Regions from separate parts of the Pseudobutyrivibrio sp. AR14 genome, predicted to be linked through region 2. Evidence: predicted binding sites of a transcription regulator. Region 2 holds the regulator's gene; the other holds the start of a gene.
The links. Region 2 encodes HrcA, which represses chaperone genes, less so after heat shock. Its sites were predicted from a motif close to TGTTAGCACTCNNNNNNNNNGAGTGCTAACA; they were not measured.
Positions count from the first base shown of each region.

Region 1 (6,360 bases), on a different contig from region 2:
CATCACCACCGCGACGTCTAAGTTCATCTGCCTCATCACCGAAAATTTCAGAAACGAATGCACCAGCACCAACTGCTGAAGAATATGCCTTACATACAGTAACTACCTGCTTAAGCTCCTGAGCTGGGATACCTGCACCAATGCATCCATAAGGAGCAAGTGTAGATGAAGATGTAACCATAGGATAAATACCATGATCTGGATCCTTAAGAGTACCAAGCTGTCCCTCAAGAAGGATTGTCTTGTTCTCTTTGATTGCATTCCAAAGATAAGCAGAAGTATCGCATACATAAGGTGCAATCATATCTCTATACTCATGTAAAGTATCAAGAAGCTCTTCTGGAGTAAGAAGTGGCTTGTGATATAAATGCTCTAAAAGAACATTCTTCTGGTCACATGTACGGAGAACTTTTTCCTTAAGAAGATCCTCATCAAAAAGTTCCTGAACCTGGTAACCGATTTTAGCGTATTTATCTGAGTAGAATGGAGCGATACCGCTCTTTGTTGAACCAAATGAAGCCTTTCCTAATCGCTCTTCCTCATACTGATCAAAAAGGATGTGATATGGCATAACGATCTGAGCTCTATCAGAAACTAAAATCTTTGGTGCTGGAACACCTTTCTCAACGATAGAATTAATTTCCTTAATAAGAATAGGAATATTAAGAGCTACACCATTGCCAATGATGCTTGTGGTGTGATTATAAAACACACCTGAAGGTAATGTATGAAGAGCAAACTTACCATAATGATTCTTAATAGTATGTCCTGCGTTGGCTCCTCCCTGAAAACGTACAATAATGTCTGCATCTGCAGCCATCATGTCAGTAATCTTACCTTTTCCTTCGTCGCCCCAATTGGCACCTACAACCGCTTTTACCATAATTATCCTCCTAGAAAATGCCTATGATTAAAAATAATCACTAATCTATATCAATCAGCTTCTTAGTAATTGTACAAGCAAGAGCGCCTGGTCCAATATGACATGAAACTGATAATGATAACGGATCAATCCAAATATCCTTAACAGGGAATTCTTTGAGAAGTTCTTCTCTAAAAGCTATGGCTGCCTCTTCATTTTGAGTATGGGCTATAGAAATCTGCACCTCATCAAAATTGTCAGTCTTAAGAACATCTACCATGTCCTTTTTCAAGGCCTCAATCATAGTCTGCTTAGCAGCCTTAACAGTGCGGGCCATAGCATATTTATCAAGCTTCTCTCCATAGATAGAAAGAACTGGCTTAATCTTAAGTAACGAACCGATAGCAGCCACTGCAGGAGTAAGTCTGCCACCCTTTTTCAAATATTCAAGTGTATCTACAGTAATATAAATAGTTGATAAGGATTTAATCTCCATAAGTGCATCGCAAATCTCCTGAGCACTCTTACCCATATCTGCAAGCTTCTTAGCTTCTAATGCAGACATCTTCTGAGTAACTGAAATACGCTGATTATCAACTACAACAACTCTGCCATCATAATCATCTGCAAGCATCTTAGCTGTAGCGCAAGATGAAGAAAGACCTGATGACATAGGAATATAAACAAGCTCATCATAGTCCTCAAGGATCTTCTCCCAAGTATCCATGAGATTGCCGGTAATAGGCATGGAAGTCTTAATCTCTCCGCCCTGAGTAAGTTTCTGGTAAAACTCGTCCTGAGTCAAATCAATATCTTCGTAATATAATTCACCATCAATATAAAAAGGCATTGGCTCAACAAAAACGCCGAGTTCTTTGGACTCAGCCTGAGTAATGCCACTATTGCTATCTGTAAGTATTGCTACTTTGCTCATAAATCACCTCTATTAAAATTGGCTATTAAAATAAAAGCACCGACGATTATATTAACATAGTTGAAAACTAATTTAAACCTTTAACACCAATAAAAAGAAGTTTTTTGGTGGTATTGGAAACTACGTAAACTAGAGGCTTTAGCCACTATGATGTTTTATTGGCATGTATTAAAATCGAATAGGTAGTCAGCAAAAAAGTAGCTCCTTTCAAAAAACTTTGAAAGGAGCTACTTTTATTGCTAGCATGACTACCTATTCGATTTTAATACATGCCACCCATTCCTGCACCAGCGGCTGCGGCTGCAGCTGCGTCAGCAGCAGGATCTTTGATGTCAGCAACAACAGACTCTGTTGTAAGAAGTGTTGATGCAACAGAAGCTGCATTCTGAAGAGCTGTACGTGTAACCTTAACTGGATCAAGGATACCAGCCTTAACCATGTTTACATACTCCTCATTATAAGCGTCGAATCCGATTCCGTCTTCTGACTCACGAACCTTGTTAATGATAACTGAGCCTTCAAGACCAGCATTAGCTGCGATGTAGAAAAGTGGAGCCTCAAGTGCCTTAACAATTACATTAGCACCTGTCTTCTCATCACCTGTAAGTGTATCAGCAAGCTCTGCAACCTTCTTCTGAACATGAATATAAGCAGAACCACCACCAGAGATAACGCCTTCTTCTACAGCTGCACGTGTAGCATTTAAAGCATCCTCCATACGAAGCTTAGCTTCCTTCATCTCTGTCTCAGTAGCAGCACCTACACGAATAACTGCAACACCACCAGCGAGCTTAGCAAGTCTCTCCTGAAGCTTTTCCTTATCAAACTCTGATGTAGTCTCATCAATCTGACCACGGATCTGAGCTACACGAGCCTCGATTGCAGCCTTATCGCCTACACCATCAACGATAACTGTGTTTTCCTTATTAACCTTAACTGACTTAGCACGGCCAAGCTGCTCAAGTGTAGTATCCTTAAGCTCAAGACCAACTTCCTCAGAAATAACCTGACCACCTGTAAGAATAGCGATATCCTGAAGCATCTCCTTACGTCTATCACCATAACCTGGTGCCTTAACAGCTACTACATTGAATGTACCACGGAGCTTGTTAAGGATAAGAGTTGTAAGGGCCTCACCCTCGATATCCTCAGCAATGATAAGAAGTCTAGCACCAGACTGTACAATCTGCTCAAGAACTGGAAGAAGCTCCTGAATATTAGAAATCTTCTTATCTGTAATAAGAATATATGGATCATCAAGATTAGCTTCCATCTTATCCATATCTGTGCACATATATGCTGAGATATAACCTCTATCAAACTGCATACCTTCTACAAGGTCAAGCTCTGTCTGCATTGTCTTAGACTCTTCGATTGTGATAACACCATCGTTAGAAACCTTCTCCATTGCATCAGCAACCATCTGACCAACTTCATCATCGCCTGCAGAAATAGCTGCAACTCTAGCGATCTGCTCCTTGCCATCTACTGCCTTTGACATAGCAAGAATTGCCTCTGTAGCACAATCAACTGCCTTCTTCATACCCTTTCTAAGAACGATTGGGTTAGCACCTGCAGCAAGGTTCTTCATACCTTCCTTAACCATAGCCTGTGCTAAAACTGTAGCCGTAGTAGTACCGTCACCTGCCACATCATTAGTCTTTGTAGCAACTTCCTTTACAAGCTGAGCTCCCATGTTCTCGAATGCATCATCAAGCTCAACATCCTTTGCAATTGTAACACCATCATTTGTAATAAGTGGAGCACCATAAGACTTTGCAAGAACAACATTACGTCCCTTTGGTCCAATAGTAACTCTAACTGTGTTTGCTAATTTATCAACGCCAGCTTCAAGAGCCTGTCTTGCCTCTGCGCCGTACTTAATCTCTTTTGCCATCTCAATCTACCTCTCTTCTATATTAATTATTCAACTACTGCAAGAATATCATTCTGGCGAACAATAATGTACTCCTCGCCCTCAAGCTTAACCTCTGTGCCAGCATATTTTGAATAAATAACCTTCTGACCTTCTTTAACCTGCATAGTAATTTCCTTACCGTCTACGACCCCACCAGGACCTACAGCGATAACAAGAGCCTCCTGTGGCTTTTCCTGTGCTGCTGAAGCAAGAATAATTCCAGACTTAGTTGTCTCCTCTGCCTCGCACTGCTTTAATACAACGCGATCTGTTAATGGAACTAACTTCATTTTATATTACCTCCTAAAATAATAATCTTTTTCATCTGTTAGCACTCTAATGTTTCGAGTGCTAACCACAAAAAGTATAATAGGATTCTGTATTAATAGTTGCAAGTAAAAAGCTTTAGCTATTTTCTACAGAATCCTACTTTTTTCTCGTTTTTTCTCTTTTTTACTCTATTTTTCTCATGAATATATATTATTCATCAAACAAATCATCTGAACCAGGCTCCAATTCAACCTTTTCTACAACTGGAGTTTCAAATGATGGTTCGTCCTCAAATATACTATCCTCTGGAGCAGATACTTCTTCAGTATGTTTGGCTGGCTTAACATTAGCCTCCTTCTTATGACCATGAATACCAATAACCATAAGCAACATTGAAAGAAGTGATAATCCGCCAATAATAATGAAATAAAGGCAAGGAATCAGATTTCCTGAGAAAAATACTATTTTTTCAAAGAATCCAAAGTAAATACTAGCAGCTATAGAGCATGCTCCAAAGAGAAAGCTTAAGAACCATGTGGCCTTTCTCATGTAAAATAGCGCAAATGACTGCTGAAGCATAATTGTTCCAAGCAATGCTCCTGCAAAAATAATAATAAAATCAAGGAATACTACAACAACATTGGAAAGGAATAAAAATCCAGAACCAATAATTGCTAAAATAACGCCCATGGTAAAACCATAATTGCAGATGCTTTTATATTCCTGCTTGAAAAAGTATTTAATCATGTAATATGCGCCAAAGCAGATAAAACATGCCCCAACAGCAATTGAAGCAAATGAATAAATCATATCGCTAACTGAGTCAGCATTCAAAACAAGTAGGCAAATACCTAATGCTAAAAATGCTAGTGCGGCGAAAATATTAGCTATAACTCCGCCTTTTGCTGGTTTAGTTTCTTCGTAATTAGACATAGGTCCCTCCTAACTGAATAAAATCACGATAATATTAATTAATCCGTGAGCAATGATACAAAGAGAAAGTCTTTTATGCTTGGTATACATAATACTCAACACAAAGCCAATCGCTATTGCATAAATAAATTGTACTATATTATTGTGGAGAATACCAAAACAAATTGAAGATATGACAATAGCAGGCCATCTTCCAATCCATAAATAAAGCTGTCCAACTACTATTCCTCTGATTAAAAGCTCTTCTAAAATGGGAATTACTATTCCACTACAGAGCAGCTTAATAAGTATGCTTCCATCAGTTAATGTGGCACTTGCTCTCTTAAATCCCTCAGATGAATTAATAAGTGATGAATGGGTTAATAGAATGTTAAGTACTATTGAAAATGCCACTACACCAACTACCCAAATCACATAGGAAAACAAAGTCTTCCTATCCAAATTATCCTCAGGAATTAATTTAGGATATCTCTTGTATAAGCCATAAATAGGTATAATACATACTAGTCCTGCAATCAGCAAACAAGTCACTTTTCCAATTCTAGCACCAAAGATCTGAATCAAAAAAGAAACGCCCACCTGATAAACTAGGAAGTAAACAACAATAGGATATATAACTTGAAATAAACGATTAGTCTTAATTTCCTTCAATGTAATCTAAAACCTCATCTGGATAATCAAAAACCTCTATAGCACCATGTTCATATAAATCATCTCTAGTACCAGAGCCCCAAGTAATTCCAATACATTTAATGCCAACTTGATTAGCTCCATCCACATCAAACATAGTGTCACCAATCAGAACAGTCTCCTCTTTTAAATGCCAAGGCGCTCTTTCAAAACATAGATTAATAACCTGAGCCTTAGTATCTATCTTAGCATCCATAGTAGCACCACATATCTCGGTAAAATACTTATCGATACCAAGATGGGAAAGTATTTTACGTGCTGTAGGTTCCGGTTTTGAAGTGCACACAAAAAGACAATAACCTCTTTTTACTAAAGAATCCAAAAGTCCCTCAACGCCCTCAAATACATCGGCATTAAGACATCCATCTTCTTTGTCATAGTAATGTCTGTAAGTAGCTACAGCCTCTTTGAAATCTTCATCACGAACATGCAAATAATTTGGAAAAGAATAGGTAAAAGGTGGTCCAACACATTTTTTTAATGTGGCAAAATCAGGTATGTCATACCCAAACTTTTCAAGAGTAAGTTTCAGCCCCGTAATAATACTAGGGGCTGAATCAATTAATGTTCCATCTAAATCAAAATAAACATTTTTTATCATTTTTTTACACCTTTAGTGTCGCGAGTGCCTACATGAAGTCTATTAAGAGCTACAGGCTTACCCTTTACCTTCACGTCCTTTGCCTCTCCATCAGCAAGTACGTGAATCTGTGTAAGGTAATCGCCCTTAGCAAGCTTCATTCCTCTAACACC
Region 1 covers NZ_FMUY01000001.1:236,823-243,182, reverse strand. Annotated here, with positions in the region: gene BLP50_RS01125 (adenylosuccinate synthase) at 1-883, opposite strand, end outside; gene BLP50_RS01120 (DegV family protein) at 924-1,796, opposite strand; gene groL (chaperonin GroEL) at 2,059-3,693, opposite strand; gene BLP50_RS01110 (co-chaperone GroES) at 3,720-4,004, opposite strand; gene BLP50_RS01105 (DUF308 domain-containing protein) at 4,195-4,917, opposite strand; gene BLP50_RS01100 (CPBP family intramembrane glutamic endopeptidase) at 4,927-5,481, opposite strand; gene BLP50_RS01095 (HAD hydrolase-like protein) at 5,555-6,208, opposite strand; gene BLP50_RS01090 (DNA gyrase/topoisomerase IV subunit A) at 6,205-6,360, opposite strand, start outside.
Region 1: the regulator HrcA is predicted to act here: its motif matches at 4,041-4,071, upstream of BLP50_RS01110 (co-chaperone GroES).

Region 2 (6,360 bases):
CATAAATCCATGATTGCGCCGATGAAATCAGAAGTAACCATGATTTCGGCCTCAACAATAGGCTCTTCCATGTAGTCGATTTCAGATGGATCTGGCAGATTGCTAGGATTTGTAAGCTCGATCATTGTGCCATCAGTTTTATGAACACGATAGACTACCGATGGAGCTGTAGTAACAAGGTCAAGATTGTACTCACGTTCAAGTCTCTCCTGAATAATCTCTAAATGTAAGAGTCCAAGGAATCCACATCTAAAACCAAAACCAAGAGCAACAGAGGTCTCTGGCTCAAACTGAAGAGCAGCATCATTGAGCTGAAGCTTCTCTAAAGCATCTCTTAAATCAGGGTATTTAGCACCATCTGCTGGATACAAACCACAGTAAACCATAGGATTAACTTTTTTGTAACCAGGAAGTGGCTCTGGAGCTGGCTTATTAACGTGAGTGATAGTATCACCTACACGTGTATCTCTAACATTTTTGATGGAAGCAGTCATGTAACCAACCATTCCTGCTGGAAGTTCGTCGCAAGGAATAAACTGGCCTGCACCAAAATAACCGACCTCTACTACATCAAACTCAGCGCCTGTTGCCATCATGCGGACCTTGTCGCCTACCTTGAGGGTGCCTTCCTTTACTCGACAGAAAACAATAACGCCCTTGTATGGGTCATATAAAGAGTCGAAGATAAGTGCTTGAAGAGGTGCATTTACATCGCCCTTTGGAGCAGGAAGCTGATTGACAATTGCCTCTAAAACATCGTGAATATTAAGACCAGTTTTAGCGGAAATCTGAGGAGCATCCTGTGCCTCAAGTCCGATAACATCCTCGATTTCTTCAATGACGCGCTGTGGGTCAGCGGAAGGTAAATCGATTTTGTTGATTACAGGAATAACATCAAGGTCGTGATCAAGAGCCAAATAAACATTGGCAAGAGTCTGTGCCTCGATTCCCTGTGCTGCATCAACAACAAGAATAGCCCCATCGCATGCTGCAAGGGAGCGAGAAACTTCATAATTAAAATCTACATGTCCTGGAGTGTCGATAAGATTGAAGATGTACTCCTGACCGTCATCAGCCTTGTATATAATACGAACAGCCTGGGACTTGATTGTGATACCACGCTCACGTTCAAGATCCATATTATCAAGAACCTGCGCCTGCATCTCACGATCTGTCAAAGTTCCTGTCATCTGTATAATACGATCAGCAAGAGTAGATTTACCGTGATCGATATGTGCTACAATACAAAAATTTCTTATTTTACTCTGATCCATAAATTACCTCTATAAAAAATACTGAATTTATCTTACCAAAGGATTAGAAAAATAACAATTTTAAAATGATATTCTCAAGTAAGATAGGCATAACAAGAATTGAAAAGCGGATAGCAAGAATTCAATAGCGAATATATTCCGGAATTGTTACATTCAACTCTGGACGTGCAATAAGTACGAAATAAATTGTTGGAGGTTATGGAATAATGAAAAAGAGATTATCGCACATTATGTGTGCAGGGCTGGCAATATGTATGATTTTTACATTAGCTGCGCCAATTACAGTACGTGCTGAGAAAAATTACGATGCTTACAGTACTACAGAAGCTGAGGATGCACATTATCTATATGATTGTCAGGTGAAAACAGAGGATGATACAACTTATCTTGCCATGAAGCCGAATGACACATTTTCTGATTACTATTGCCTTGATAGAGGGTATAAGAGCTTTGAACTCACCTATAGAGCAAAAACTCCTACATCTTTAACAGCTCGCATCTATCGTGAAGGAGGCCCTAGCTTCATGTATATCCTCCTTGAGCCTACTGATGGCGAATTTGTAACAAAGACATATGAAATTCAATATCCAAGAGATAGATATTACTATGACCTTATTTTTTCATGTGGTAGAGCTGATTTAGAAATTGATTCCTATAGATTTATTGCTACAGATGAAGAGAATGTGGACGAGAATGTAGAGGAAACAGAAGATACTCCAGTAAGTCAGGCTGCCTCAGAAGAAAAGGGCAACACTATCAAATGCGATGTGAATAAGTGGAGCAATGGCGGTTCTGCAAATGTTGTTATTACTAATGAATCTAATAATACATCAGAAGGCTGGAAAGTTAAGGTTAAAAAAGGTGACTTTAAAATAGACTGTTTCTGGAGTGCAAACATGGTAGAGGAAGATGACTATTATATCTTTACGCCATGTGATTGGAATAAATCTATTTGCCCAGGAGATTCAGTCCAGTTTGGATTTAATATCAATGGAAACTTTGGCGATTCAATAGATTACACATTAGAATAGTAATAAGCCAAAATAAAGCGCGTAGGATGTTTCCTACGCGTTTATTTTTTTGACTGAAATTCAACGTTTCCTATCTGGAAATTTATCATAGAATTCCTTTTTATCTTTATACATGCGCTCATCTGCATAATGCATAGCCTTTCTAAGACTGCCTCCTTTTGCATCATAATATGTACCGATAGCAAAATATAACCAATCTGGATTACAGGCTTTCTCTCGTAGTAAATTGATTTTTGCTTCAAATTCTTCCTGGGTACTATGAAGAGAGATGATAGTAAACTCGTCACCTCCAGCGCGATATATTTGATCGCCTACAAACACTTCCTTCAATAAAATAGCAGCCTCTTTTAGTAATTTATCACCTGAACCGTGACCCTGTTCATCATTAATATTCTTAAGGCCATTAAGGTCACAGAATGCCACGCTAAATGGCTGTGGGTTGAGCTTTAGTTTTAGAGAAAGTTCATCCACATTTATGTTCATGCAGTTTCTGTTTAAGACTCCAGTTAAAATATCTACGTTGCTAAGATATTCAAGCTTTTCCATAAATATATGATTAGCAATTTCTGCAGTAAGGAAGAAAGAAACCAGTTCTATAGCTTCTTTGATTTTTACTACATTATCACTGTTGAAATCAGTTAAATACAGGTAGCCAATAATTTCTCCCTGATGTATGAAAGGTACAAGAGCAAGGGTGTGAACATCGTTTTCACGCATATGTTTTACCCAATCAGGCGCCTTTTTTTCAAGGACAGCCATATCATGTTCATCCTTAACGATAATAATGTTAGTTTCAGATAGAGCAGCTTCCCAAGTGAGAAACATTTTAAAAGGAGTAGAAGAGAAAAGCTCTTTAATGGTGTTATCCATTTTTTCTCGCATAGATTCACTGATGATTTCCCGGGATTTCTGTTCCTTATCTATAGTTAAAATACATGCGGCAAAAGAATCGGTATATTCTCTTAAGTCATTAGTGACTTTATTCATACTTGAATAGAATTCGGTCTCATCTCTAAGCTCTAAGCAAGTTTTTAATACAAAGCTTGAAACGTCAGGTGATACTGCAGCATATTTTCCAGCGTCTAAATCTTTGTTTAGTGTATAAAGAAACAGACAGTAAGAAATATTATCTGGATGAGAACATTCTACAGGGAGCAAGATATCCTCGGTCCAATAACCGTACAGTTTTCTGGTATCTACATATGTGTGAATATGCTCGCCTTTCCATGCTGCTCGAAAGCAGATTTCTTCAAAATTAGGTTCTTTTGGAAGGTTGGTAGTATATGGTTGTCCTTCGATTAGAGTGTGGATTTCATCATAGGTTATAGTTTTATTATTACAATCATTTGCTGCTATAAACATGTCGTAATAGCCCCTTTTGAAGGCTTCATTGATTGCAAAAAAGCGCACATCACCACAAGAGCCATCTGTGTTTTTTTCCACTGAGAAGACGGCTCCCGGAAGAGTGAAGCTATTAACCATTGTTTTTAACTGAGTGTAAACACCTGATTCCATAAAACAATCCTTTTGCGCTGGTTAATGGTCATCGGCAAATCACTACAATAAATATTAATAAAAAAATGTGCCATTATTGTGAAATGGGGTAATGAAAAATCCTTTTATATTAAAGAAATAAAGGATTTATAAAAAAAGTCTAAAGTCGGTTGACAAACCTTTTATGTAGGTGTAAATTAACATCAGAAAATGATTAGCACTCCATTGAGATGAGTGCTAACAAGAAAAGTATTTAAATTATTGATTACTAATTTCTTCTTGAAGTGAGGTGAATGTATGGCTGATACAGAGCTTGATGAGAGAAAAGTTAAGATTTTAAATGCAATTATCAAAAACTATCTGGAGACGGGTGAGCCGGTTGGTTCCCGTACCATTTCAAAATATACTGATTTGAATCTCAGTTCCGCTACTATTAGAAATGAGATGTCGGATTTAGAGGATTTAGGTTATATAGTTCAGCCTCATACTTCCGCAGGTCGTATTCCTTCTGATAAGGGCTACAGATTCTATGTTAACAATCTGATTGCTTCAAAAGATAAGGAAGTTTCAGATATGAAGGAATGGATGATAGAGCGAGAGGAGAAAATGGAGACACTCCTTAAGAATGTGGCAAAGGTACTAGCTACAAACACTCAGTATGCTACATTGGTTTCTGCTCCATCAGTTATTTCAAATAGATTAAAGTTTATCCAGCTTTCAGCTGTTGATGAGAATCAATTGCTTTCAGTAGTTGTCATGGATGGCAACATAGTTAAGAACAAAATCATTAATGTGGACAAGCCACTTGATAATGAGACATTACTTAAGCTTAATATGCTTTTAAATACTAATCTAAATGGACTTTCAATTGACCAAATTAATTTGGCAGTTATTTCTAAGCTTAAGGAACAGGCTGGTATTCACGATGAGATTATCTCTCAGGTTCTTGATACAGTAGCTGAGACAATTACTCAGGATGAGGATTTGCAGGTATATACTTCTGGTGCTACCAATATTTTTAAGTACCCAGAGTTATCTGATTCTAAGAAGGCATCAGAACTTCTTGATACATTTGAAGAAAAACAGTCTTTGATTGAGCTCCTTACTGATAAGTCATCTGATGAGGAGACAGGCATCCAAGTATACATCGGTGATGAGAGCCCAATTTCCACTATGAAGGACTGTTCGATTGTTACAGCAACATATGAGCTTGGTGATGGTGTTAAGGGTACTATTGGTATCGTAGGTCCTAAGCGAATGGATTATGAGAATGTTGTTGATAATATAAAGAGCCTTAAGGGGCAGCTTGATAAGCTCCTGAAAAAAGAAGGCAAAGATACATGATAGATATAAGGAGAAATAATAGTGGCAGAGAATAAAGAAAAAATGGAAGAGTTCTCTACAGAAGAAGCAGTTAAAGAAGCTGTGGAAAATGCTGAAGAGATGACCGAAGAAGCCGCTCCTGAAGCAGAGGCACAAGAAGCCGAAGCTAAGGATGATAAGGATTCAAAAAAAAGCTTAAAGAAAAAAGAAAAGAAAAAAGATAAGAGAGACGAGCAGATTGAGCAGCTTAATGACAAGGTAATGCGTCAGATGGCTGAGTTTGAAAATTTCAGACGTAGAACTGAAATTGAGAAGTCTCAGATGTTTGCAACAGGTGCAAAGAGCATCGTAGAAAAGATTCTCCCTGTAGTAGACAATTTCGAAAGAGGTCTTGCTACAGTTGAGGAAGGGGCAGATCCATTTGCAGATGGAATGCTTATGATATACAAGCAATTACTTACAACACTTGAAGAGGTTGGTGTAAAGCCAATCGAGGCTGTAGGTCAGGAATTCAATCCAGACTTCCACAATGCAGTAATGCACGTTGAGGATGAGGAAGTTGGCGAGAACATCGTAGTGGAGGAATTCCAGAAGGGTTACATGTATAACGACACTGTAGTCCGTCATTCAATGGTTAAGGTTGCGAACTAAAATGATTTTATAAGTCGAGCAAATCGACAATCAAATTAAGAAAGACTTAATTAGTAAGATTTATTAAGTAGGAGGATATAAATCATGGGAAAGATTATTGGTATCGATTTAGGAACAACTAACAGCTGCGTTGCTGTTATGGAAGGTGGTAAGCCAACTGTTATCGCAAATACAGAGGGCGCTAGAACAACACCATCTATCGTTGCATTTACAAAGACAGGTGAGAGACTTGTTGGTGAGCCTGCAAAGCGTCAGGCAGTTACAAACGCTGAGAAGACAATTTCTTCTATCAAGAGAGATATGGGTACAGACAATGGCCGTATCATCGATGATAAGAAGTATAGCCCACAGCAGATTTCAGCTATGATTCTTCAGAAGCTTAAGAGCGATGCTGAGAGCTACTTAAATGAAAAGGTTACAGAGGCTGTTATTACAGTTCCTGCTTACTTTAACGATGCTCAGCGTCAGGCTACAAAGGACGCTGGTAAGATTGCAGGTCTTGATGTAAAGCGTATCATCAACGAGCCTACAGCAGCTGCACTTGCTTATGGTCTTGATAATGAGCAGGAGCAGAAGATTATGGTATA
Region 2 covers NZ_FMUY01000002.1:215,226-221,585, forward strand. Annotated here, with positions in the region: gene lepA (translation elongation factor 4) at 1-1,274, opposite strand, end outside; gene BLP50_RS02775 (cellulose binding domain-containing protein) at 1,481-2,305, shown strand; gene BLP50_RS02780 (sensor domain-containing diguanylate cyclase) at 2,366-3,820, opposite strand; gene hrcA (heat-inducible transcriptional repressor HrcA) at 4,097-5,143, shown strand; gene grpE (nucleotide exchange factor GrpE) at 5,186-5,773, shown strand; gene dnaK (molecular chaperone DnaK) at 5,858-6,360, shown strand, end outside.